4 regions of the Paenibacillus pabuli genome follow, and region 1 is predicted to be linked to each of the others. Evidence: predicted binding sites of a transcription regulator. Region 1 holds the regulator's gene; each other region holds the start of a gene.
What was found. Region 1 encodes Rex, which represses fermentation and respiration genes when NADH is low (regulators of the CRP and FNR family bind a similar motif). Its sites were predicted from a motif close to TTGTGAAATATTTCACAA; they were not measured.
Positions count from the first base shown of each region.

Region 2: the regulator Rex is predicted to act here: its motif matches at 1,676-1,693, upstream of ABGV42_RS05145 (cytochrome ubiquinol oxidase subunit I).
Region 3: the regulator Rex is predicted to act here: its motif matches at 1,039-1,056, upstream of ABGV42_RS28235 (formate/nitrite transporter family protein).
Region 4: the regulator Rex is predicted to act here: its motif matches at 1,605-1,622, upstream of adhE (bifunctional acetaldehyde-CoA/alcohol dehydrogenase).

Region 1 covers NZ_JBDOIO010000004.1:1,454,904-1,458,086, forward strand. Annotated here, with positions in the region: gene dinG (ATP-dependent DNA helicase DinG) at 1-1,143, shown strand, start outside; gene ABGV42_RS26270 (redox-sensing transcriptional repressor Rex) at 1,332-1,985, shown strand; gene ABGV42_RS26275 (amidohydrolase) at 1,972-3,183, shown strand, end outside.
Region 2 covers NZ_JBDOIO010000003.1:668,001-671,183, reverse strand. Annotated here, with positions in the region: gene ABGV42_RS05150 (cytochrome d ubiquinol oxidase subunit II) at 1-154, opposite strand, end outside; gene ABGV42_RS05145 (cytochrome ubiquinol oxidase subunit I) at 154-1,518, opposite strand; gene ABGV42_RS05140 (Rrf2 family transcriptional regulator) at 2,213-2,647, shown strand; gene ABGV42_RS05135 (VOC family protein) at 2,701-3,063, opposite strand.
Region 3 covers NZ_JBDOIO010000005.1:327,791-330,973, reverse strand. Annotated here, with positions in the region: gene ABGV42_RS28245 (FAD-dependent oxidoreductase) at 1-360, shown strand, start outside; gene ABGV42_RS28240 (DinB family protein) at 504-974, shown strand; gene ABGV42_RS28235 (formate/nitrite transporter family protein) at 1,139-1,978, shown strand; gene ABGV42_RS28230 (molybdopterin-containing oxidoreductase family protein) at 2,371-3,183, shown strand, end outside.
Region 4 covers NZ_JBDOIO010000004.1:1,272,108-1,275,290, reverse strand. Annotated here, with positions in the region: gene adhE (bifunctional acetaldehyde-CoA/alcohol dehydrogenase) at 1-1,518, opposite strand, end outside; gene ABGV42_RS25330 (Crp/Fnr family transcriptional regulator) at 1,955-2,671, shown strand; gene ABGV42_RS25325 (hypothetical protein) at 2,776-3,183, opposite strand, start outside.

The sequences.
Region 1 (3,183 bases):
GCGAAGTGGCAGGAGCTGCAGGATTACGAAAACCAGATTTATGTCACACTGGGGGACTTGATCCGTAAGGGAGACAAGCTGCTTCTTGAAGTCAAAGAAGACCAGGACGATTATCAATCGGATAGCTTGATCACGGACATTACAGGTCTGCTTAAGGATTTGGCAACGCTCAAAGAGAACCTTCGATTCTTCATGCGAATGGATGATGCCAAAACGGTATACTGGATGGAGGCGAGCGGCCAATTCCGCAGCAAATCACTGCAGCTCTATGCGGTTCCTGTTGATGTTAGTGCACAGCTGAAGGACATGTTCTTCGATAAAAAGAAAAGCGTTGTCCTTACTTCGGCTACGCTCTCTGTCGATAAGTCATTTCAGTTCATGATCGAACAGCTTGGCTTGCAGGAAGCGGCTGACAATAACCGTTTGCTGACGTCCATGCTGCCGTCACCATTCCGATACAGGGATCAGGCACTGCTGGTGATACCTCGTGATTTCCCAAGCGTAAAGGGCAGTGTTGGTGATGCTCACTTTGTCGACATGCTCGTAAGATCTCTGGCTGAAACGGCTATTGCGACACGAGGACGCATGATGGTGCTCTTTACTTCATACAGAATGCTGCGGCAGGTGTATGACCCATTAAAAGAGGCACTGTCGGGTAACGATATTTCGCTGCTCGGTCAAGGTGTGGACAGTGGCAGTCGTTCCAAGTTAACCCGCAGGTTTCAGGATGCGAAAGCAACGGTACTGCTCGGCACCAGCAGTTTCTGGGAAGGGGTCGATATCCCTGGAGAGGCGCTAACCTGTCTGGCCATTGTCAGATTGCCCTTCCAGCCACCGAACCATCCTCTTGTCGAAGCGAAGAGTGAACTGCTGCAGGAACAGAAAAAGAATCCGTTTATGAAGCTGTCTGTTCCACAGGCCGTAATTCGTTTCAAGCAGGGATTCGGAAGACTTGTCCGTACGGCAAAGGATCGAGGCATTGTCATCGTTTACGACACACGGGTGATTGAGTCTTATTACGGAAAGTATTTCTTATATTCATTACCGGGTCCCAAAATGGAGCATATGCTGACGGAACAGATGGTTCCCCGGATTAGCGAGTGGCTGGAAACACCAGCACAGGACCAATCTACTGTAAATTAGGTATGACGTCGTTGCGCAATAAGGGCTTCTCGCTGTAAACTTTATTAGAGTGTGGATCATCCTTGGAGCACTTTTAATTTTATATTTCATAAGGCATCTTGCATGATTTCATTCGGAGACGAAAACGGTTATGCGGGATGCTACATTTTTATTTATCTATCGTGGCCTTGGTAAGGGGGAGCAATGTAATGAAATCAGATAAAATTTCGGAAGCTGTGGTACGCAGATTGCCTGTTTACTTACGTTATTTGAGTGAACTGCATCAACGTGAGGTAGGCACGGTGTCATCACAGGAACTGGGACTACGCCTGGATCTTAATCCTGCCCAGATTCGCAAAGACCTTGCATACTTTGGGGACTTCGGTCGCAAAGGCATTGGATATGACGTATCGTATCTAATCGAAAAAATCCGTCATATCTTGAAAATTGATCAGCAAATCAATGTTGCTCTGGTCGGGGCGGGTAACTTGGGACATGCATTATCCAATTACAATGCCTATCTGAAAGACAACATGAAAATTGTTGCTGTTTTCGATGCATACGGCCCTAAGATCGGCAGTCAGATTAACAGCTTGAAGGTACAGCCCATGAATGAACTAACGGATTCGGTCAAAAAAGATAATATTCGTATTGGCATCATTACCGTTCCGGATACCGAAGCTCAGAACGTAGCCGATCAGCTCGTGGAATCCGGCATTGAAGCGATTCTGAACTTTGCACCAACCATCTTGAAAACACCACCGCACGTCCGTATTCATCATGCTGATTTTACAACGGATCTGCTTAGCCTGGCTTATTATCTGGAGAACGGAAAGGACGACGAGGAAGATGACGACAAATAGATGGGTAATTCATAACGGCAAATTTGCTGTGAATCAGGGTACGGAATGGACTGTGGTTCAAGGATATATGGTCGTTGAAGACGACAAGATTGTGCATATTGGTGAGACACTGCAAGATGGAGATGAGAACCTGCCGAAGGTTGATGGCAAAGGACTGGTCTTTTTGCCGGGTCTGATCAATACGCATGGTCACGCAGCCATGTCGCTTCTGAGAGGTCATGGGGACGATCTGGCCCTGCAAGTATGGCTTCAGGAGAAAATGTGGCCTATGGAGGCGAAAATGACGTCTGAGGACGTGTATTGGGGTACCTCCCTTTCTGTATTAGAAATGCTGAAAGGCGGAACGACTGCATTTCTGGATATGTATGACCATATGGACCAGGTGGCGAAGGTGGTTGAACAATCCGGTATCCGGGCCGCATTGGCACGTGGTGTTATTGGTCTCTGTTCTGAAGAAGAGCAATTGCGCAAACTGCAGGAATCGGCTGCGTTTGCACGCGAGTGGAACGGACAAGCTGGTGGTCGAATTACGACGATCATCTCACCGCATGCGCCGTATACTTGCCCTCCGGATTACATAGAGAAGCTGGTACAGGTTGCACATGATCTGGATCTGCCGCTGCACACCCATATGTCGGAAACCCTTCGCGAAGTCGAACAGAATGTAACGGATTATGGTCTGCGTCCAGTAGCACATTTGGAAAAGCTCGGTTTCTTCTCTCGTCCTTCTCTCGTAGCTCACGCTGTGCATTTGAATGATGAGGAGATTGAAATTCTGGCACGCCATGATGTAGCGGTCTCTCACAATCCGGGAAGCAACCTGAAGCTTGCTTCGGGTGTTGCGCGAGTTCCGGATCTGCTGAAAGCTGGAGTAACCGTATCTCTGGGAACAGACGGACCTGCAAGCAACAACAACCTGGATATGTTTGAAGAGATGAGACTGGCTGCTTTGATTCATAAGGGCGTATCCGGTGACCCAACAGCGGTACCAGCGGGGGAAGCGCTGCTGCTCGGAACGGGGTATGGTGCCAAATCCATCTTCCTGAACAATACGGGAGTACTCCAAGTAGGCATGAAGGCTGATTTCATTGCGCTAAATATTGAACAAGCACACTTCTATCCGCACACGGATCTGATCTCTCATACCATTTACTCCGCTTCAGCCAAAGATGTGGAGCATGTGTGGGTCGACGGCAAG
Region 2 (3,183 bases), on a different contig from region 1:
AATAACGCGAAATCAAGCGATTAATCAGATGGTCTTGCTTCGTCAATCGGGCATAAAAGGCAAAGAAACCTGCTCCGAAATCAATGGAAGCCACAATTAAATATCCGTACAGAAACAACCAGAGTACCGATATTCCAACCAACTCGTAATTCATTAAGAGTGCCCCCCCTTTGTTGTTGTTTTATCGCCCGCATGCTGCTTCCATTTCTCCATCTCGGTTTCCACCGGATTATTGTTGAACAAGCGCCGAAGGACGAGAACGCAAACGGTACCCAGTACGATGTACAGAAGAAGGAAAAGGAAAAATAGAATTCTCACACTTGGCGAGGTCGTAGCTGCCTCTTCAACGCGCATATATCCTCTTAAGATCCATGGCTGCCGTCCAAGCTCGGCGTAAAACCAACCTAGTTCAACGCCTAGAAAAGCAAGCGGCGCGCTCAAAGCAATCACTCGAAGTAACCACTTGTTGAGCTCATTTCTCTTTTTCCAAAATACAAACAGGAAATACAACAATGAAATGCCGAGCAAAGCGAATCCGATGCCTGCCATCAAGTCAAACAAATAATGCACCAAAAGTGGTGGCTGTTCATCCAGCGGAAATTCATCTAGACCGGTTACTTCCGCATTGAAATCACCATAAGCCAGAAAACTGAGAAGTTTAGGCAGGTGAAGTGCCCCAATAATTTCATGCTCGGCATTAAGCCAACCTAACAGAATCAAATCCGCGCCGCTTTCGGTCTCAAAATGCCATTCCGCTGCAGCCAGTTTTTCCGGCTGGTGCTCAGCTAAAAATTTGGCAGATACATCACCGGCTAACGTATTGAGCAATCCAAACACCATAACAACAGCCATCATAAGATTCAATGCTTTTTTGTGGTATCCAGTGACACCTTTACGAAGGATTGTAAAAGCTGCAATTCCCGCTAACAGTGCAGCTCCTGTCAAATAGGCTGAGCTTAATACATGGAACACCTTGGAGAACGTTGCCGTATTGAGCATCGCTTGCATCGGGTCAACGGCCGTGAATACTCCTCCTTCCATGGTGAATCCCCCAGGCTGGTTCATGAATCCGTTTACCGTCGTAATAAATACCGCAGACATTCCTGCCCCTGCCACAATGGGAATCGTTAGCAACCAGTGCTTGTAAGGATTTTTGAACCGGTCCCACGTATACAGATAAATGCCCAGGAAAATTGCTTCAAAAAAGAATGCGAACACTTCCATAAATAACGGAAGAGCAATAACATTTCCTGCCAGCTTCATAAAATTCGGCCACACTAAGGCCAGCTGCAGTGAAATCGCCGTGCCTGTCACAACCCCAACGGCAACGGAAATGACAAACCCTCGCGACCACCTTTTGGCCATCAGTATGTAGTGGGGGTCTTTCTTGCGGATACCGATGAACTCGGCAATCGCGATCATTAGTGGAACACCAACACCTAAGGTCGCGAAAATAACGTGAAACCCCAATGTCATTCCTGTCACCAGCCTGCTCCACAGCACTGTATCAATGTCCATTCCTTTGCTGCCTCCCTTCAAAATTCGTCAATCATTAGTAGGATATTGCACATGCCTAAGTTGACTTCTCCCTATTTACATCTAATAGCAGGTTCTGCCATATTCAACAGATTCGTTTTCTTGCGTTCAGCGCATCATCTACTTTCACACCTCTAGAAAGAGAAATTTTTCACAAAGTAAATGACAAGAAGGAGACCTGCTCCCTCAGTCTTCCTAATCTGTTCTTTGAATATGCTCAGCACATTGCAGAACCTGATATTTAAAATTATTATATCTTTGTCATTTAGCAATTCAATTGTGGTCACGCATTTGCCCCTAAACGTTCAAGAAAGGATCAATTCTTTCTGACATCTCGGTGAATAACTTAAAAACCACCCAATAGAGCTATTGATTGATTAAGCTTTACGTGATGTGTCACTACTCTAATGTTTGATATCTTATTATAAGTGCAGCATTCCATCAGCACCTTTAAAAAATTTACAATATACTGTTATTTTCACAGCAACCTGATAGGTGACACTTTTTTCTTGTCCCACTATTAGTGCCAGCCTTTATTCTTCGAAATAACTTCTTAATTCATGGAACCATAAAGTGCTTGCAAATGACTTTTGACCCTCTTGTGTCCTGCTGGAAAAACTGTTAATTGACCTGTTCTTTAAATGGAACTATACTGTGTAGCAAAGAAGGTGAGTAGATGAAACAAATAAGCAGTCGCTTTTCGATGGCAGTCCATATTCTCTCCATGATCACGCTGGACCCCATATATAGTACAGGCGATCGGATTGCCCGCAGCATCAATAGTAATCCTGTTGTAATTAGAAGGATTATGGCCCAGCTCAAAAAAGCCGGGTATATTGAAACAAAACCAGGAGTTGCGGGAGCATCTCTTCTGGTATCTCCTGATAGGTTAACCCTACTGGATATCTTTCAAGCGGTCGAATCCGTAGAAGGAAATCAGCTTTTCAATTTTCACAAGGATACTGACCCCAATTGTTCGGTAGGAATGAACATTGAATCGGTTCTATTACCCCAACTCTCTAATGCGCAGAAGGCCATGGAGCATGAACTGGCTTCTGTTTCCTTAGCTCAGATTGTGGAGCAAATACGGATGAAAGCAAATGCAAAATAAAGCTGCTCTTTTGGTAGAGTAGCTTTATTTTGCATTTTTTAATTTTTCACCAGTCAAAGAGTAGCTTGCGCAGGCTCTACATATTCAATAAAACTACCATCGGGATGTTGAACAAAAATGCTTGGACCAATAGGACCATACTGATCCCTTATAATAAGGGTATTTTGTTTTTTTAATTCTTCCTTCAATTCGTTCATGGAATCAACATACACCACAGCACGGAGTGATCTAGCAGGCTTCATGGCCTCGGGACTTCCAGAAACAATAACGTATGGGTATACAGTGGCTAAAGATAAGCCAGCTTCGGGAATATCCCAAGTGCGATCCATAGGTCGGTTAGCAAGCGACTCATAATAAGCAACGGTTGATTCCAGTTGCTCAGTAAAAACGGGGATAAAATGATTAATGATTTTCATGTTAGCCTCCAATTTTTTATTTTTTAATTATAACTACAATGGTTATAACTAGTTAAGTTATATACGATCATCTTGATCTTGTCAAACTTTTTGAGGGAGTATTCTCATGATATTATGTAC
Region 3 (3,183 bases), on a different contig from region 1:
GGTACGGGCCTGACGGAAACATCGGCTGCAGATGACGGTCTGGTGGTGGAAGCTGTGACGCTGGAAGATGCTTATCGTCCAGAGTTCATGCCGACGGCGGAGAAATTGCTGCTCAAAGTCATTTACGAACAGGCCACACGGCGAATTGTCGGGGCACAAGTGATGTCCAAGGTGGATCTAACGCAGTCGATCAATACGATCTCGGTTTGTATCCAGAACAACATGACTGTAGATGAGCTCGCCTTCATCGACTTCTTCTTCCAACCGCATTACAACAAACCGTGGAACTTCCTGAACTCGGCTGGCCTTCAGGCTCTGCCTCCAGTGGATGTGAAAGTGAAAGCACCAGCGATGGTTTAAATAATGAATCCGAGAACTGCCGCAGAAATGCGGCAGTTTTTTTATATAATTTGATGTAGTTGGTTCTGGGAATTGGTGCTATATTAACAACAGTTTAGAGGTCATACCGCAATAGATATGAACATGAAGGAGAGGTTCACAACATGCTTACAACTACAGTATCCGAGCTCAAAGTTCTGCTACAATCCGTACCTCGCTCGTTTCTTGCATTGAATCCAAATGATCTTGTGCAGCCACGCATGGAAGGAAAATGGTCCCGTCTTCAGATTCTTGGACATTTATGCGATTCGGCTCTTCATAATGTAAGCAGGTTTGTCCAAATGCAGCATCAGACCGAACCATTGTCTATAACGCCCTATCATCAAGACCTATGGGTAGAGAGCCAACAGTACATCAGCGCACCAAGTGAAGAGGTGTTAAGTCTCTGGATCAGTCTGAATCAGTCCATCATTCGTGTTCTATCCAGCATGCCGGAGACAGGGGAATCACCAACGTGCATTCTACCTGATGGAAGTGTGGTTACGATGGAATGGCTGGCACAAGATTACGTCCAGCATCTGAAGCACCATTTGCAGCAAATTTTTGGTGAACATCATAACCTGGGAACAGAATAAGTAACCAACCAGCTGCACTCAAGCAAGAGAGCACGGAAGCTGGAAAAAGGGGACTTTTAGGACTTTGTGATAAAAGTAACAAACCTGCCGAGCCCTTCGCGATACAATGAACATATCAACGATGTAAGCTGATTTCGTTCATCAACAGTGAAGGAGAGGATGGCATGGCGGCTAAAACACCTCTTGAGGTTGCACAATATACGGTGAACACAGGGATGAAGAAAGGACAGAATCAGACGTCTTCTGTGCTTGTTCTCAGTTTTCTGGCAGGGGCATTTATTGCGCTTGGGTTTCTGCTGGATATTCGCGTGATTGCTTCCGCACCGGCAGAATGGGGCAGCTTGGTCAACCTGATCGGCGCAGCGGTGTTCCCCGTAGGCTTGATCATGGTATTGATCGGTGGGGGAGAACTGCTGACAGGCAATATGATGGCAGTACCACTCGCCACGCTGGCCCGTAAATTGTCCGTAGGCAGCATGCTGAAAAATCTTACTTTGGTTACGATCGGCAACTTCTTGGGTGCACTGTTCGTGGCATATGCATTTGGGCATGTGCTTGGTCTCACAGGAGAAGGGGTGTATCTGACCAAGGTTGTGGATATGGCAGGACACAAGCTGCATGACGGCTTTCTACAGGCGTTTATATCCGGAATCGGATGTAACTGGCTGGTAGCCTTGGCAGTGTGGTTGTCTTACGCTTCGGATACGATGAGTGGCAAGGTACTCGGCATCTGGTTTCCGACAATGGCCTTTGTCGCCATTGGATTCCAGCACGTGGTTGCCAATATGTTTCTTATTCCGGCTGCCATCTTCGAAGGACATTACTCATGGGGGCAGTACATTATGAACTTTATCCCGGTATGGCTCGGTAATCTGACGGGAGGCGCATTGTTCGTTGCGGCTGCCTACTGGATGGTGTACCTGCGCAAGACCGAACCCGAAGTCAAAGCGGTTGTCCAGACGGTAGAGCCGGAAGCCAGACCGATGTGGAGCAAACAGGCATAATTGCATCATCTCGACTGAATATATATAGTAGCGATCTCATATCGTTCCGAAACTACGGTGTACGTTTTGCCGTGGGTGGCGAGCAGGGGATCGCTTTTTGAATATGCAGATAAAATAAATTCGCCATGACAAGGTTCGGGGGAACGAAACCTGTCCATGGCGAATTTCGGGAGTGGTCCATGATATGGCATGAGGAGGAAGTGGGGAAACACTAACCTAATGCCTTGTTTTTAATTTACCCCTGAATTTAGGAGATGAATCATGGGGCCAAAACTTTTTTTAGAATAAAAGCATCAAGCCTGAAGCTCGGAGAACATGACTGTTCTCTTTACGTCATTACCTCCAAAATTATATGATGTAAGGATAGTTTTAGATGGGGAGGACTTGTACATATGATCGATCAGGAGAATGGCGTGTTCCCGGCGGTTTGCCCGCTTGACTGCCCGGATACTTGCGGCCTGCTGCTTCATAAAGAGAACGGTAAAATCGTGAAGGTGGCGGGTAATCCTGACCATCCGATTACGAAAGGTGCCATCTGCAACAAAGTCAGGAACATGGCAGAGCGGGTATATCATCCCGAGCGGCTGCAATATCCGATGCGACGTATCGGTGCAAAAGGTGAGGGCAAGTTCGAGCGCATAAGCTGGGATGAAGCCATAAATGAGATTACGGGAAAATTCAAATCAATATCCGAGATGTACGGCTCCGAGAGCATCCTGCCATACAGCTTTTACGGCAACATGGGTATCCTTGGGGTAGATGGCATGGATCGTCGTTTCTTCAATGCGCTTGGTGCAAGTATGCTGGAGCAAACGATCTGCAATGCGGCCGGGAATACCGGATGGAAATATACGATGGGCGCCAATCGGGGAACCCTGCCCGAAGATACCGAGCATTCGGACCTTATTTTGGTCTGGGGAGGCAACATTGTCAGTACCAACATGCATCAGGTTGTCCTGGCTGAGAAGGCCCGCAAAAAGGGTGCCCAGATTGTCGTCATTGATGTTCACCGGAATCGTACAGCACAATGGGGAGACTGGTTTATTCCGCTCTACCCGGGTACAGACAGCGCACTCGCGCTGGGATTAATGAATGTACTGTTTGATCGGGGCTTGACGGACGAAGCCTTTATGCAAAAGTATACTGTGGGCCATGAAGCACTGCGTGATCATGTCCGTGACTACACCCCTGAGCGCGTTGCGCGC
Region 4 (3,183 bases), 180 kb from region 1:
ATGCTCCACTTTTTCCACATAGCCCAGTTTGACCATCATGGCATCCGTAACGATGGCTACGCGAGTAATATCAGGCATTTTGGCCAGATACTGCGTTGCTCCTTTTTCGAAGTACACTTTGTTCGGCACTTTGAACCATTGCATATTCACGGTACGGCGAGCCACCCTTTTCACATTGATTAAGTTGACGGCAGTTACATTCGATGAGGTCGAGTTACGTCCATATGAACCACATCCCAGGGTCAATGACGGCATGTTGGTGTTGTAGATGTCCCCAATGGCGCCGTGTGTGGATGGTGAATTCACGATAATCCGTCCCGTTTGCAGACGATCCGCGAATTTACTTATGACTTCTTCGTTATTCGAGTGAATGACCGAGGAGTGACCCATTCCGCCAAAGGCAACCACTTCTGCAGCACGCTCAATCCCTTCAGCTGCGGTTTTAACTTTGTAACAAGCCAGTACCGGACTTAATTTTTCTGCAGACAGCGGGAACTTGGTGCCGACACCTTCAATTTCCGCTACGAGAATTTTGGTGCCAGCCGGAACCTCGATACCGCACATTTGCGCAATGGCAACTGCCGATTGGCCAACAATCGCCGGGTTAACCGCACATTTCTCCGCATTGATGGCACCTGCTGTTAATTTCGCTGCTTCATCCTTGTTAACGAAATAACAACCGTTCGCAATCATTTTCTTTTTCACCTGGTCGAAGATCGGCTCTTCGATGATGACCGCTTGCTCGGAAGCACAGATCATGCCGTTATCAAAGGATTTGGACAAAATTAGATCCGTTACCGCCTGATTGATATCCGCTGTTTTTTCGATAAAGCAAGGCACGTTCCCTGGTCCCACGCCGAGTGCCGGTTTACCGCAGCTGTATGCGGCCCGTACCATGCCTGATCCGCCTGTTGCCAGAATGAGCGCCACATCGTTATGATTCATCAGTGCGTTCGTACGGTCCATGGAAGGGTCGTCGATCCACTGGATACAGTCGGCCGGAGCACCATGCTTCACAGCGGCTTCAAGCAGAATTCTGGCGGCTTCACGGCTGCAGTTCTGAGCTGACGGGTGAAAACCAAAGATGATCGGGTTCCGTGTTTTGATGGAGATCAATGCCTTGAACATCGTGGTGGATGTAGGGTTAGTTACCGGTGTAATCCCCATGATGATGCCGACAGGCTCCGCAATTTTTTGGAAGCTCTCATATTCGTTATCTTCAATCACACCTACGGTTTTGTCATATTTAATGCTGTGGTACACATATTCTGTTGCAAATATATTTTTGGTAATTTTATCTTCATACACACCACGGCCGGTTTCTTCCACTGCCATCTTGGCGAGCATCATGTGTTTGTCCAGACCTGCCAGCGCCATGGCTTGCACGATGCGGTCAATCTGTTTTTGATCCATGGACATGAATGCTGCGTGTGCTTTATTCGCTTTGTCAATTAACGTTTGAATATACTGACCTGCTGTCGGTTCTTTTGCTGGGGCGACTTCGTTCTTTACAGCCATCTCCCTCATCCTCCTAAAGGTTCGTATTGGTTTTGGTTTGTCTCTCTTCTTTACGTACACATCGTATCATGTCGAAAAGATTAATTATGTGATTATTTTCACAAAGTATAACAAATTTAATTTAAAGTTTTTTGTGGTTCCCTCCGCAGGTCAAATTTACTTCTTATTTAAAATATAGAGCTGTCAAATGCATGCTTCCCTTTCTAAAGTGAATTTAATCACAATGTTTGGAATTTCGTCATTTTTGCCCTCTTTCCATGCCCCTCAAACGGATAGATTAGGTATATACTGAACTTAAAAATTGAACCACCGCAATTTGTACCGTCCTCCCCGGCGGAGTTGAACCTAGTCAGGACGGCAACGGTTGCGGCGAACCACGGAGCGGGAATGGCATGACTATAATCCCTCCGAGTGGATACAAAGGGGAGATAGACTTATGAGAGAACAACTGAGTGTAATGGAAAAACGCGGCAATACGAACTGTTTCTCGGAAGTGAATTTCAATCATCTGCTCGTAACCATGAAAGACCGTACCTTTCCTGAAGGGACCCACCTGTATTGGGAAGGTGATGTGTCCGACAAACTTTATTATATGAAAAGGGGCCGGGCCCAGATCACCAAATCAACGGATGAAGGCAAGGAGCTTATCATGTATATGTACCAGTCCGGTGATATGATTGGTCAGGCAGATCCGTTCTTCGGTTCCAAGCATACGTTCTCGGCGGAAGTGCTGGAAGACAGTGAAATCGGTGTACTGGAGCACAAAGACCTGGAGATGCTGATCTGTCAGCATTGTGACTTCGCTATTGATTTTATGAAGTGGATGGGCATTCATCACCGTTTAACCCAGACCAAGTTCCGTGACCTGATGTTATATGGTAAACCAGGTGCGCTCTGTTCCACCTTGATCCGGTTATCCAATTCCTATGGCGAGCCTCACGGCGATCACGTGATTATCCATAAAAAAATTACCCACACGGACCTGTCCAACATGATTGGAGCCACCCGTGAAAGTGTAAACCGCATGCTTAGCGATCTGCGCAAAAAAGATGCCATTGAATATGATAACGGCATGATTGTGATCAAGGACCTTAAAATGCTTCAAGGGATCTGCCATTGTGAACTGTGTCCCAATGAAATCTGTCGTATCTAAGCCTTAAGCGCTTGAAGCGAACACCTTCCGCTCCTGAGTTGAATCTATAAATGGCATGAAAAAAGCCCGTCCTCTGGTTAAGAGGTTCGGGCTTTATATTATGTTTAAGATGCCGTTAACTGTAATTTAACCGCATCACGTGGATTCAACTTCATATCCAAACCGTTTTCCATCAATTCCTTATCGTTCACCATAATCACCCAGCGCTGATTCATGCGTGGAACAACATTTTCGACGGAAACGACGTATTTGTTATTTTCCGACATTCTGACGATGCCGCTGGACTTAAGTACATCACGAACCGTGCACTCCTGGATATAGACACCTGCATATTGACGATTGAGGTCTGGCATAATATTGCCGCCGCTGATCTTGAGCAGGGTTGTCTGATATGCAACACCTTCTCCTGTACTGTCGGCGGCTTTTACGTAAATGATCACTTCATCCTTGGCATGAAGCTCCATGCCCCAATTTTCCGGATCAATATCCTTGTCGTTTAGCTTAACTGCCCA